One region of the Ramlibacter sp. G4-7 genome, then DNA from elsewhere that is predicted to be linked to it. Evidence: predicted binding sites of a transcription regulator. Region 1 holds the regulator's gene; each other region holds the start of a gene.
What was found. Region 1 encodes sigma-54, which starts transcription at its own class of promoters, with help from an activator protein. Its sites were predicted from a motif close to TGGCANGNAANCTGCTTT; they were not measured.
Positions count from the first base shown of each region.

Region 2: a site for sigma-54 is predicted at 1,717-1,734, ahead of AC3EGR_RS05850 (ammonium transporter). Genes of this name have one in related genera too.
Region 3: a site for sigma-54 is predicted at 1,274-1,291, ahead of AC3EGR_RS05955 (pilin). Genes of this name have one in related genera too.

Region 1 is NZ_JBYNTT010000031.1:131-3,401, forward strand. It holds gene lptB (LPS export ABC transporter ATP-binding protein) at 1-760, shown strand, start outside; gene AC3EGR_RS24870 (RNA polymerase factor sigma-54) at 786-2,348, shown strand; gene AC3EGR_RS24875 (THUMP domain-containing class I SAM-dependent RNA methyltransferase) at 2,345-3,271, shown strand, end outside.
Region 2 is NZ_JBYNTT010000003.1:193,163-196,433, forward strand. It holds partial or broken gene rbp (RNA-binding regulator) at 1-241, opposite strand, end outside; gene AC3EGR_RS05850 (ammonium transporter) at 444-1,655, opposite strand; yybP-ykoY riboswitch at 1,765-1,953, shown strand; gene AC3EGR_RS05855 (TMEM165/GDT1 family protein) at 1,955-2,515, shown strand; gene metX (homoserine O-succinyltransferase MetX) at 2,713-3,271, shown strand, end outside.
Region 3 is NZ_JBYNTT010000003.1:220,324-223,594, forward strand. It holds gene AC3EGR_RS05950 (NAD-glutamate dehydrogenase) at 1-719, shown strand, start outside; gene AC3EGR_RS05955 (pilin) at 748-1,248, opposite strand; gene AC3EGR_RS05960 (aminopeptidase P N-terminal domain-containing protein) at 1,371-2,768, opposite strand; gene murU (N-acetylmuramate alpha-1-phosphate uridylyltransferase MurU) at 2,787-3,271, opposite strand, start outside.

The DNA of each region.
Region 1 (3,271 bases):
GCCGCCGGCCACGGAGACCGAGAGCCGGCTGGAAGCGCGCCACCTGCAGAAGTCCTACAGCGGCCGCAAGGTCGTGCAGGACGTGTCCGTGTCGGTCGCCAAGGGCGAGGTCGTGGGCCTGCTGGGGCCCAACGGCGCGGGCAAGACGACGTCCTTCTACATGATCGTCGGCCTGGTGCGCGCCGACGGCGGCGAGATCGCCATCGACGGCCGGGCCGTGGAGCACATGCCCATCCACCGGCGTTCGCGCCTGGGCCTGTCCTACCTGCCGCAGGAAGCGTCCATCTTCCGCAAGCTCAACGTGCAGGACAACGTGCGCGCCGTGCTGGAGTTGCAGCGCGATGCGCAGGGCCAGGCCCTGTCGCGCGAGGAGATCGAAAAGCGCCTCACGCGCCTGCTGCAGGACCTGCGGGTGGACCACCTGCGCGATTCGCCGGCCGTGGCCCTGTCGGGCGGCGAGCGGCGGCGCGTGGAGATCGCGCGGGCGCTGGCCACGCAGCCGCGCTTCATCCTGCTGGACGAGCCTTTCGCCGGCATCGACCCGATTGCGGTCATCGAGATCCAGCGCATCATCGGCTTCCTCAAGTCGCGCGGCATCGGCGTGCTGATCACCGACCACAACGTGCGCGAGACGCTGGGCATCTGCGACCACGCCTACATCATCAGCGAGGGCCGGGTGCTGGCGCAGGGCACGCCGGCGGACATCGTCAACAACGCAGACGTGCGCCGGGTCTACCTCGGCGAGCACTTCCGGATGTGAGGCAGGAAGCAATTCCGCTGTCCGTATGAAGCAGGGACTTTCGCTGCGCGTCTCGCAGCACCTCGCGTTGACGCCCCAGCTGCAGCAGTCGATCCGGCTGTTGCAGCTGTCCACGCTGGAGCTGAGCCAGGAGATCCAGCAGATGCTGGACGACAACCCCTTCCTGGAAGTGCAGGTGGAGGAGGGGCCCGAGGAGTTCGGCCCCGCTGCTTCCGACGCGCGCGCCAACGACGACGGCGACGCCGAGTCGGCCTACGAAGGCAGCGCCGTGGGCGCGGAGACCAGCGCTGCGTCGGCACCCGCCGAGGCGGACGCGCCCGAGTACGGCGAGGACAACGCCCCCAACTGGGAGGGCGACGGCACCACCGAGACGGTGCCCGACGACGGCGAGTGGGGCGGCGAAGCCCAGGCCGCGCGCCGCAACAACACGGGCGAGGACGACGAGGTCGACGCGACGGAGCTGGCGCGCGGCAACGAGTCGCTGCAGTCCTGGCTGCACCGGCAGGCGCTCGCCCTGCGCCAGTCCGAGGTCGACCGCGTGGCGCTGCGCTACCTGATCGAGTCGCTCAACGACGACGGCTACCTCGAGGACACGCTGGAGGAAATCGCCGCCAGCCTGGCGCCGGACGACCTGGAGCAGCACGAGGAGCTGGTGCACCGCTTCACGGTGGCGCTGCACCTGCTGCAGAACCTGGATCCGCCCGGCGTGGGCGCGCGCAACCTGGCCGAGTGCCTGATGCTGCAGCTGCGGGTGCTGCAGGACGCGCGGCCCGCCGACGAGGTGTGCCCCATCGCGATCAAGGTGTGCCAGCAGCCGATCGACCTGCTCGCCAAGCGCGACGTGAAGCGCCTGGCGCAGCTGTGCGGCGGCACCGACGCGCAGGTGAAGTCGGCCATCGCCATGATCACCCGGCTGGAGCCCAAACCGGGCCGCCGCTTCATCGACGTCGAACGCAACATCGTCATCCCGGACGTGATCGTCACCCAGGTCGGGCGCGGCGCGCGCGCCAATTTCCGCGTGCAGCTCAATCCGGACGTGATGCCGCGCCTGCGCGTGCACGACGTCTACGCCGGCGCGCTCAAGGCCCACCGCGGCGAAGGCCACCAGGCGCTGCAGCAGCGGCTGCAGGAGGCGCGCTGGTTCATCAAGAACATCCAGCAGCGCTTCGACACCATCCTGCGCGTGTCCGGCGCCATCGTCGAGCGGCAGCGCAATTTCTTCATCCACGGCGAGCTGGCGATGCGGCCGCTGGTGCTGCGGGAGATCGCGGACGAACTCGGCCTGCACGAGTCGACCATCTCGCGCGTCACCACCGCCAAGTACATGGCCACGCCCTACGGCACCTTCGAGCTGAAGTACTTCTTCGGCTCCGCGCTCGGCACCGAGACGGGCGGCAACGCCTCGAGCACCGCCGTGCGCGCGCTGATCAAGCAGTTCGTCGCGGCCGAGAGCAACAAGAAGCCGCTGTCGGACAGCCAGATCTCCGAGATGCTCCGGGAGCAGGGCATCGAGTGCGCGCGCCGGACCGTTGCGAAATACCGTGAAGCGCTGCGGATCGCGCCAGCCAACCTGCGGAAGGAATTGTGAAAGACCTGAGACTGTTCCTGCCCTGCGCCGGCGGGGTGGAAATGTATTTGCGCGACGAGGTCGCGCGCATCTGCGGCGAGGGCGGCCGCGACCTGCGCACGGCCCGCGGCGGCGTGCAGTTGCTGGCGACCTGGACCGAGGTGATGAAGCTCAACCTGCACAGCCGCCTGGCGCAGCGTGTGCTGGTCGAACTCGCGCACCAGCCTTACCGGGGCGAGCAGGAGCTCTACGAGGTGGCCAGCGCCGTCGCGTGGGAAGAGTGGTTCACGGCGCGCGACAGCTTCAAGATCGAACTCACCTCGCACCAGAGCCCGCTGAAAAGCCTCAACTTCGCCGCGCTGCGCATCAAGGACGCCGTCGCCGACCGCTTCCGCGCGCACGGCGGCGTGCGCCCCGACGTCGACACGCACCGGCCGGTGGCGCGCATCTTCGCGCACCTGGCGGCCGAGGACGTCACGCTCTACATCGACACCTCGGGCGAGCCGCTGTTCAAGCGCGGCTGGCGCGAGGACAAGGGCGAGGCGCCGCTGAAGGAAACGCTGGCCGCGGCGATGATCGCGGCCAGCGGCTGGGACGCGACCGTGCCGCTGTACGACCCTTGCTGCGGCAGCGGCACCATCGCCATCGAAGCGGCCCAGGTCGCCTGCAACATCGCGCCCGGCCTGCTGCGCCGCTTCGGCTTCGAGCGGCTGAAGCCGCACGCGGCAAGCGACTGGCAGGCGCTGAAGGCCGAGGCCCTTGCGGCGCGGCGCGCGCCGACGGCGCCGGTGTTCGGCAGCGACGTGGCCTTCCGCATGGTCGACTTCGCGCAGCGCAACGCCGAACGCGCCGGCGTCGCGCACGCGGTGCAGCTGCGCGGCGGCGACGCCCTGCAGCGCATGCCGCCGAGCGAGACGCCCGGCGTCATGCTGCTCAACCCGCCC
Region 2 (3,271 bases), on a different contig from region 1:
GACGCGCTTCGTTGACGACGAGCGCGCGGCCGCCTTGCTGGTGGCCGTTCATGGCTTCGATGGCTGCCTGCGCCTCGGCGGGGCTGCCCATCTCGACGAAGCCGAAGCCCTTCGAGCGGCCGGTGTCACGTTCCATCATGACCTTGGCACTGGTGACCTGGCCGAACTGGCTGAACGCCTGCTCGAGGTCGCTGTCGCGGAAAGAATAGGGGAGGTTCCCCACGTAGAGTTTGTTGCCCATTCAGGGACTCCTGGAAAAAACGCAAAAGCGATGGAGTCCGCAAGACGCAATCAAAACCACGCGAGACAAAGACAAACACCGCATACCTGCAAACCCCTGAGAGATTCGCCCAAGCATTATGCACCGGGTGGCGCGTGTCGTGCCTCCGGACTAGCCCTGAGGTGTCGCCGCCGGGCCAGTTGATGGTCCGGCGCCACGGTTCCTACCAGTTCGCCTCGCGCTCCGGCGTCGCCCCGATGCGGTGGATCGCCAGGTCGGCCCCCGCGAATTCTTCCTCTGCAGACAGCCGCAACCCCATCGCCGCCTTGATCAGGCCATAGACCGCGAAGCCGCACGTGAGCGCCCAGGCCACGCCCATCGCGCTGCCGATGACCTGCGCGAAGAAGCTCACGCCGCCCAGTCCACCCAGCGCCTTGTTGCCGAAGATGCCCGCGGCGATGCCGCCCCACAGGCCGCACAGGCCGTGCAAGGGCCACACCCCCAGCACGTCGTCGACCTTCCAGCGGTTCTGGGTCAGCGTGAACATCACCACGAAGATGACGCCGGCACAGGCACCGACGGCGAGTGCCCCGACCGGATGCACCAGGTCGCTGCCCGCGCACACCGCCACTAGCCCGGCGAGCGGGCCGTTGTGGACGAACCCCGGGTCGTTGCGGCCCAGCAGTACCGCGGCGAGGGTGCCGCCCACCATCGCCATCAGCGAGTTCACCGCCACCAGGCCCGAGACCTTGTCGATGGACTGCGCGCTCATGACGTTGAAGCCGAACCAGCCCACCGTGAGCACCCAGGCGCCCAGGGCCAGGAACGGGATGTTGGAAGGCGGGTGGGCCGAGATCGCGCCGTCCTTGCGGTAGCGGTTGCTGCGCGCGCCCAGCAGGATCACCGCCGGCAGGGCCAGCCAGCCACCGACGGCATGGACCACGATGGAGCCGGCGAAGTCGTGGAACTCCGCGCCCGTGAGCGCGTGGATCCAGGCCTGCACGCCGAAGCGCTGGTTCCAGGCCACGCCTTCGAACAGCGGGTAGACCACGCCCACGATGACGGCGGTGGCCAGCAGCTGCGGCCCGAAGCGTGCGCGCTCGGCGATGCCGCCGGAAATGATGGCCGGGATGGCCGCCGCGAAGGTCAGCAGGAAGAAGAACCTCACCAGCTCGTAGCCGCTCCTGGCCACCAGCTGGTCGGCCCCGACGAGGAAGCTGGTGCCGTAGGCCACGCCGTAGCCGACCAGGAAGTACGCGACGGTCGAGACGGAGAAGTCCACCAGGATCTTCACCAGCGCATTCACCTGGTTCTTCTTGCGCACGGTGCCCAGCTCGAGGAAGGCGAAACCGGAGTGCATGGCCAGCACGAGGATGGCGCCCAGCAGGATGAACAGGACGTCGGCGCCCTGTTTGAGTGCTTCCGTGGAATTCATGGGGATGGAAATGCTTTGTTGTGGTGCGTTCCGGGGCCGATTCAGGCGCCCGCACCAAAAGGAAGCAATAACCACGCCACGAGGGTGCGTCGCAGAGGCCGGTAGAATCCAGCCCGTCATTGGGGAGTAGCCTCCCTCCGATTCGCGAGAGGGGCTGGCGTCAACAGACTTGGGATGCGCACGCATCCCATGGCGCCGGCGATCTTCGGACTTGGCGAGACCTTTGACCGCGCAGCCTCCCATCCAGGCCGGAGGAGCAGCGCGGTCAAACGCGTCTTCGTTTTCCGGCCGGAGTTCCCATGCAGGCCTTTCTCGTCTCCACCGGCATCGTCGCGCTCGCGGAAATGGGCGACAAGACGCAGCTGCTGTCGCTCGTCTTGGCCGCGCGCTTTCGCCGTCCCTGGCCCATCGTGCTGGGCATCTTCGTGGCCACCCTCGTCAACCACGGGCTCGCGGGCGCCGTGGGCAGCTGGGTCACGAGCGTGCTGGGTCCGGACCTGTTGCGCTGGATCCTGGGCGCCTCCTTCATCGCCATGGCGATCTGGATGCTCATCCCCGACAAGCTCGACGAGGACGAGGCGGGCGCCGGTCCGCGCCATGGCGTCTTCCTCACCACCCTCGTCGCCTTCTTCCTGGCGGAGATGGGCGACAAGACCCAGGTGGCCACCATCATGCTGGCCGCGCAGTTCGACGCCTGGGCCCCCGTGGTGGCGGGCACCACGCTGGGCATGATGCTCGCCAATGCGCCGGTGGTCTGGTTCGGCGACGCGATCACGCGCAAGGTGCCGATCAAGCTGGTGCACACGATCGGCGCGCTGGTGTTCCTGGTGCTGGGGGTGGTGGCGCTGTGGCCGAAATGAAAAGCATGTCATGCCGGGCCTGACCCGGCAGCCAGGAGGCGGCCGATCGGCGCCCCCAGGGATCGCGGGTCGAGCCCGCAAGGACATGCCATATACTTCCGCCAGCGCCGATTTGCCTCGATTGCGGGCGCTCAATAAATGCCGCTAAAGACAGGCCGGACCCGGCCCGCTTCAGCGGTCCGGGTTTTTCCTTTTCGATGACGCTGATCGCCACGCCACGGTTCATGAGCTTCGACGCGCCGCTTGCCCTGCAAAGCGGTGCCTCGATCCGTGGCTATTCGCTTGCCTACGAGACCTACGGAACGCTCAACGCGGACCGCAGCAACGCCGTCCTGATCTGCCATGCGCTCAACGCCTCGCACCACGTGGCGGGCGTCTACCCGGGCCAGGACCGGTCCGAAGGCTGGTGGGACACCATGATCGGCCCCGGCAAGCCGGTGGACACCGACCGCTTCTTCGTGATCGGCGTGAACAACCTGGGGTCCTGTTTCGGCTCCACCGGCCCGATGCACGTGAACCCGGACACCGGCCGCGTCTACGGCGCCGACTTCCCCGTGGTGACCGTGGAAGACTGGGTCGACGCGCAGGCCCGCCTGCTCGATCGCCTGGGCATCACCCAGCTCGCGGCCGTCATGGGCGGCAGCCTGGGCGGCATGCAGGCGCTGTCGTGGACGCTGCAGTACCCGCAGCGCGTGCGCCACGCCGTGGTAGTGGCGAGCGCGCCCAACCTCAACGCCGAGAACATAGCCTTCAACG
Region 3 (3,271 bases), on a different contig from region 1:
CGCAGGTCGTGCGCGCCTACCTGGCCAGCCGCGAGGTGTTCGGGCTGGTGCCGCTGTGGCAGCAGATCGAGGCCCTGGACAACCTGGTGCCCGACGAGGTGCAGGCGGAGATGGTGATCGCGCTGCGCGGGCTGGTCACCCGTGCGACGACCTGGTTCCTGCGCTCGCGGCGGCTGTTCGAGCCCACCGAGCAGCAGGTGGGGCGCTTCGCGCCGGTGGTGCAGGCGCTGCGCAGCGAGGGCGCGACGGGGCCGTTGTCGGAGCGCGCGCAGCGCTGGGCGCAAGCCGGCGTGCCGAAGGATCTCGCCGCGCAGGTCGATGCCTCCGAGCGCCTGTTCTCGGCGCTGGACATCGCGGAGATCGCCGAGACGAGCAAGCGTCCTGCGGCCCTGACGGCGCAGGTGCATGGCGGCGTGGGCCAGCGGCTCGGGCTGGAGCGCATGCGCCAGCAGATCGAGCAGCTGCCCGCCGACAACTACTGGCAGGGGCTGGCCAAGCTGGCGCTGGCGGACGACCTGGTGGACCTGCAGCGCTCCATCGCGCAGGAAGCGGTGCGGCACGAGACGGGCGATGCGGCCCAGGTCCTGGACCGGTGGGAGCAGGGCAACCGGCAGGCACTGGAGCGGGCGCAGCGGCTGCTGGCCGAACTGAAGGATTCGCCCGGCGGCGACTTGGCGATGCTATCGGTCGCCCTGCGCGAGCTGCGTAACCTCGTGTGAGCCGCAGGGGCTCACACGCCGGCGTCGATCAGAGATAGTCGGCGGACGCCCACGTCGTCGCGTCGGTACGGCAGTTGGCCGGCAGCGCGTTGAGCACGGGCGACCAGTCGGACCCGCAGATCCAGTTGCGCACCGGGTTGCCCAGGTCGTCCGGGGCGACGAGCGCGGAGCCGTTGACCTTGGCCGGGACCAGGAACACGTGCCGGCCGTTGACCACCGGGTCCATGTTCTGGATGGTGATGCGGATGACGCCGTCGCGCGAGGTCTGCACGGTGCCCGCGTACTTGGTCGCGCCACTGCCTTCGCAGCCCCAGCGGCCGGCGCCGGGCGCCGTGTCGAGGACGGGGTAGTTCTCCTGCACGGCGTTCTTGCACTGGCTGCCCGCGATGACCGCTTCCGACATGCGGGCCCGGCGCGTGTAGTCGCGCATCTGCGTGACCGAGATCGAGGCCAGGATCGCGACGATGCAGGTCGTGATGATGAGTTCCACGACGGTGAAACCCGCTTGGGCGCGGCGGCGGCTTCGCATGACAGATCCTCCAACTTCGACAAATCTGGCAATTCGCGTGCCACGCCCCGGGCGCGTCATCGCGTGAACTACGTCACGCGTATCGTACGCCTTGCGACAATTCCTGTCACTTTGGTAACCATTCACGCCTTCATCAGGGCCTCGATCTCCTCGGCCTTGACCGGCACGCCGCGGGTGATGAGCTCGCAACCCGCGGCCGTGACGATGGCGTCGTCCTCGATGCGGATGCCGATGTTGTGGAAGTGCTCCGGCACCCCCTCGCCCGGGCGGACGTAGATCCCCGGCTCGATGGTCAGGACCATGCCGGGGCGCAGGATGCGGCTGGGGCGGTTCTTGATCGTCTCGCCCGACAGCGGGTCCTTCCGCTCGCTCACCTGGCCCCGTTCGCCCGGCTCCACATAGCTGCCGCAGTCGTGGACGTCCATGCCCAGCCAGTGGCCGGTGCGGTGCATGTAGAAGGGGAAATAGGCGCGCTTCTCGATCACGTCGTCCAGGGTGCCCACCTTGTCCGCGTCCAGCAGCTTCACGTCCAGCATGCCTTGCGCCAGCACCTTCACCGCCGCCTCGTGCGGGTCGGTGAAGCGGGCGCCCGGCTTCGTCACGGCCGCCGCCGCTTCCTGCGAGGCCAGCACGAGGTCGTACAGCGTGCGCTGCGGGCCGCTGAACTTTCCGTCGGCCGGGAAGGTGCGGGTGATGTCGCTGGCATAGCCATCGAGCTCGCAGCCGGCGTCGATGAGCACCAGCTCGCCGGCGCGCACGGGGGCGACGTCGGCGCGGTAGTGCAGTACGCAGGCGTTCGGGCCCGAGGCGACGATCGAGCTGTAGGCCGGGTACTGCGAGCCGCCCATGCGGAACTCGTGCATCAGCTCCGCGTCGAGGTGGTACTCGCGCACGTCCTTGCCTTCGCGCAGCATGCGGGCGCTGGCCTGCATGGCACGCACGTGGGCGCGGGCGCTGATGGCGGCCGCGCGCCGCATGGTGTCCTGCTCGTGCGCGTCCTTCACCAGCCGCATCTCGTCGAGGACGGCGCACAGGTCGCGCTGCTGCTCGGGGCACAGGGCGCCGTAGCGCACGCGCGCGCGGACCTGGTTCAGCCAGCCGGCGACGCGCTGCTCCAGCCCCTGGTGGGTGGCAAAGGGGAACCACACCGTCTCGCGATTTTCCAGCAGGCGCGGCAGCTGCTGGTCCAGCTCCGCGATGGAGAGGGCGGCGTCGACGCCCAGCGCGCCGACGGCCGCTTCGGGGCCGAGGCGGTAGCCGTCCCAGATCTCGCGCTCCAGGTCCTTGGGCTGGCAGAAGAGCGTGCTCGTGCCCTCGCCCGTGACCACCAGCCAGGCGTTGGGCTCGGTGAAGCCGGTGAGGTAGTAGAAGTAGCTGTCGTGCCGGAACAGGAAGTCGGAGTCGCGGTTGCGCTGGCGTTCCAGCGCCGTGGGAAGCACGGCGATGCCGTTGGCGCCGAGCTGCGCGGCCATGCGGGCGCGGCGCTGGGCGTAGACCGAGGTGGGCACGGTGGTGTTCATGGATTCATTGTCCCGGAATCAGGCGTTGAGTTGCGCGAGCCGCTCGGGCGTGCCCACGTCCGTCCACGGGCCCTGGTAGAGCTCGGCGCTGACCTGGCCGCGGTCCATGGCGGCGCGCAGCAAGGGGGCCAGTTTCACGATCTGGCCCTGCGGGTTGCCGGCGGGCAGGCCGTCGAACAGCGTCCGGCGCAGCAGGGCGACGGTGGAATAGGTGTGGCGCTCCTCGGCCTGGTTCAAGGCGGTGCCGTCCGGGGCCAGCCCGAAGTCGCCCCTGGCGTTGTGCGGCGGGTTGGGCACGAGGAACAGGTGGGCCAGCTTGCCGCTGGCGCAAAAGCGGTCGTAGGCGGCGCGCGTGAAGCGGAACCCCGGCATGTAGACGTCCCCGGCCACCAGCCAGAAGGCGTCGGCCAGCTGCGGCAAGGCGCGGGCGATGCCGCCGGCCGTCTCCAGCGCACCGCCGAAGTCCTTGCCTTCGTGCGAGTACACGATGCGCGCGCCGGTGG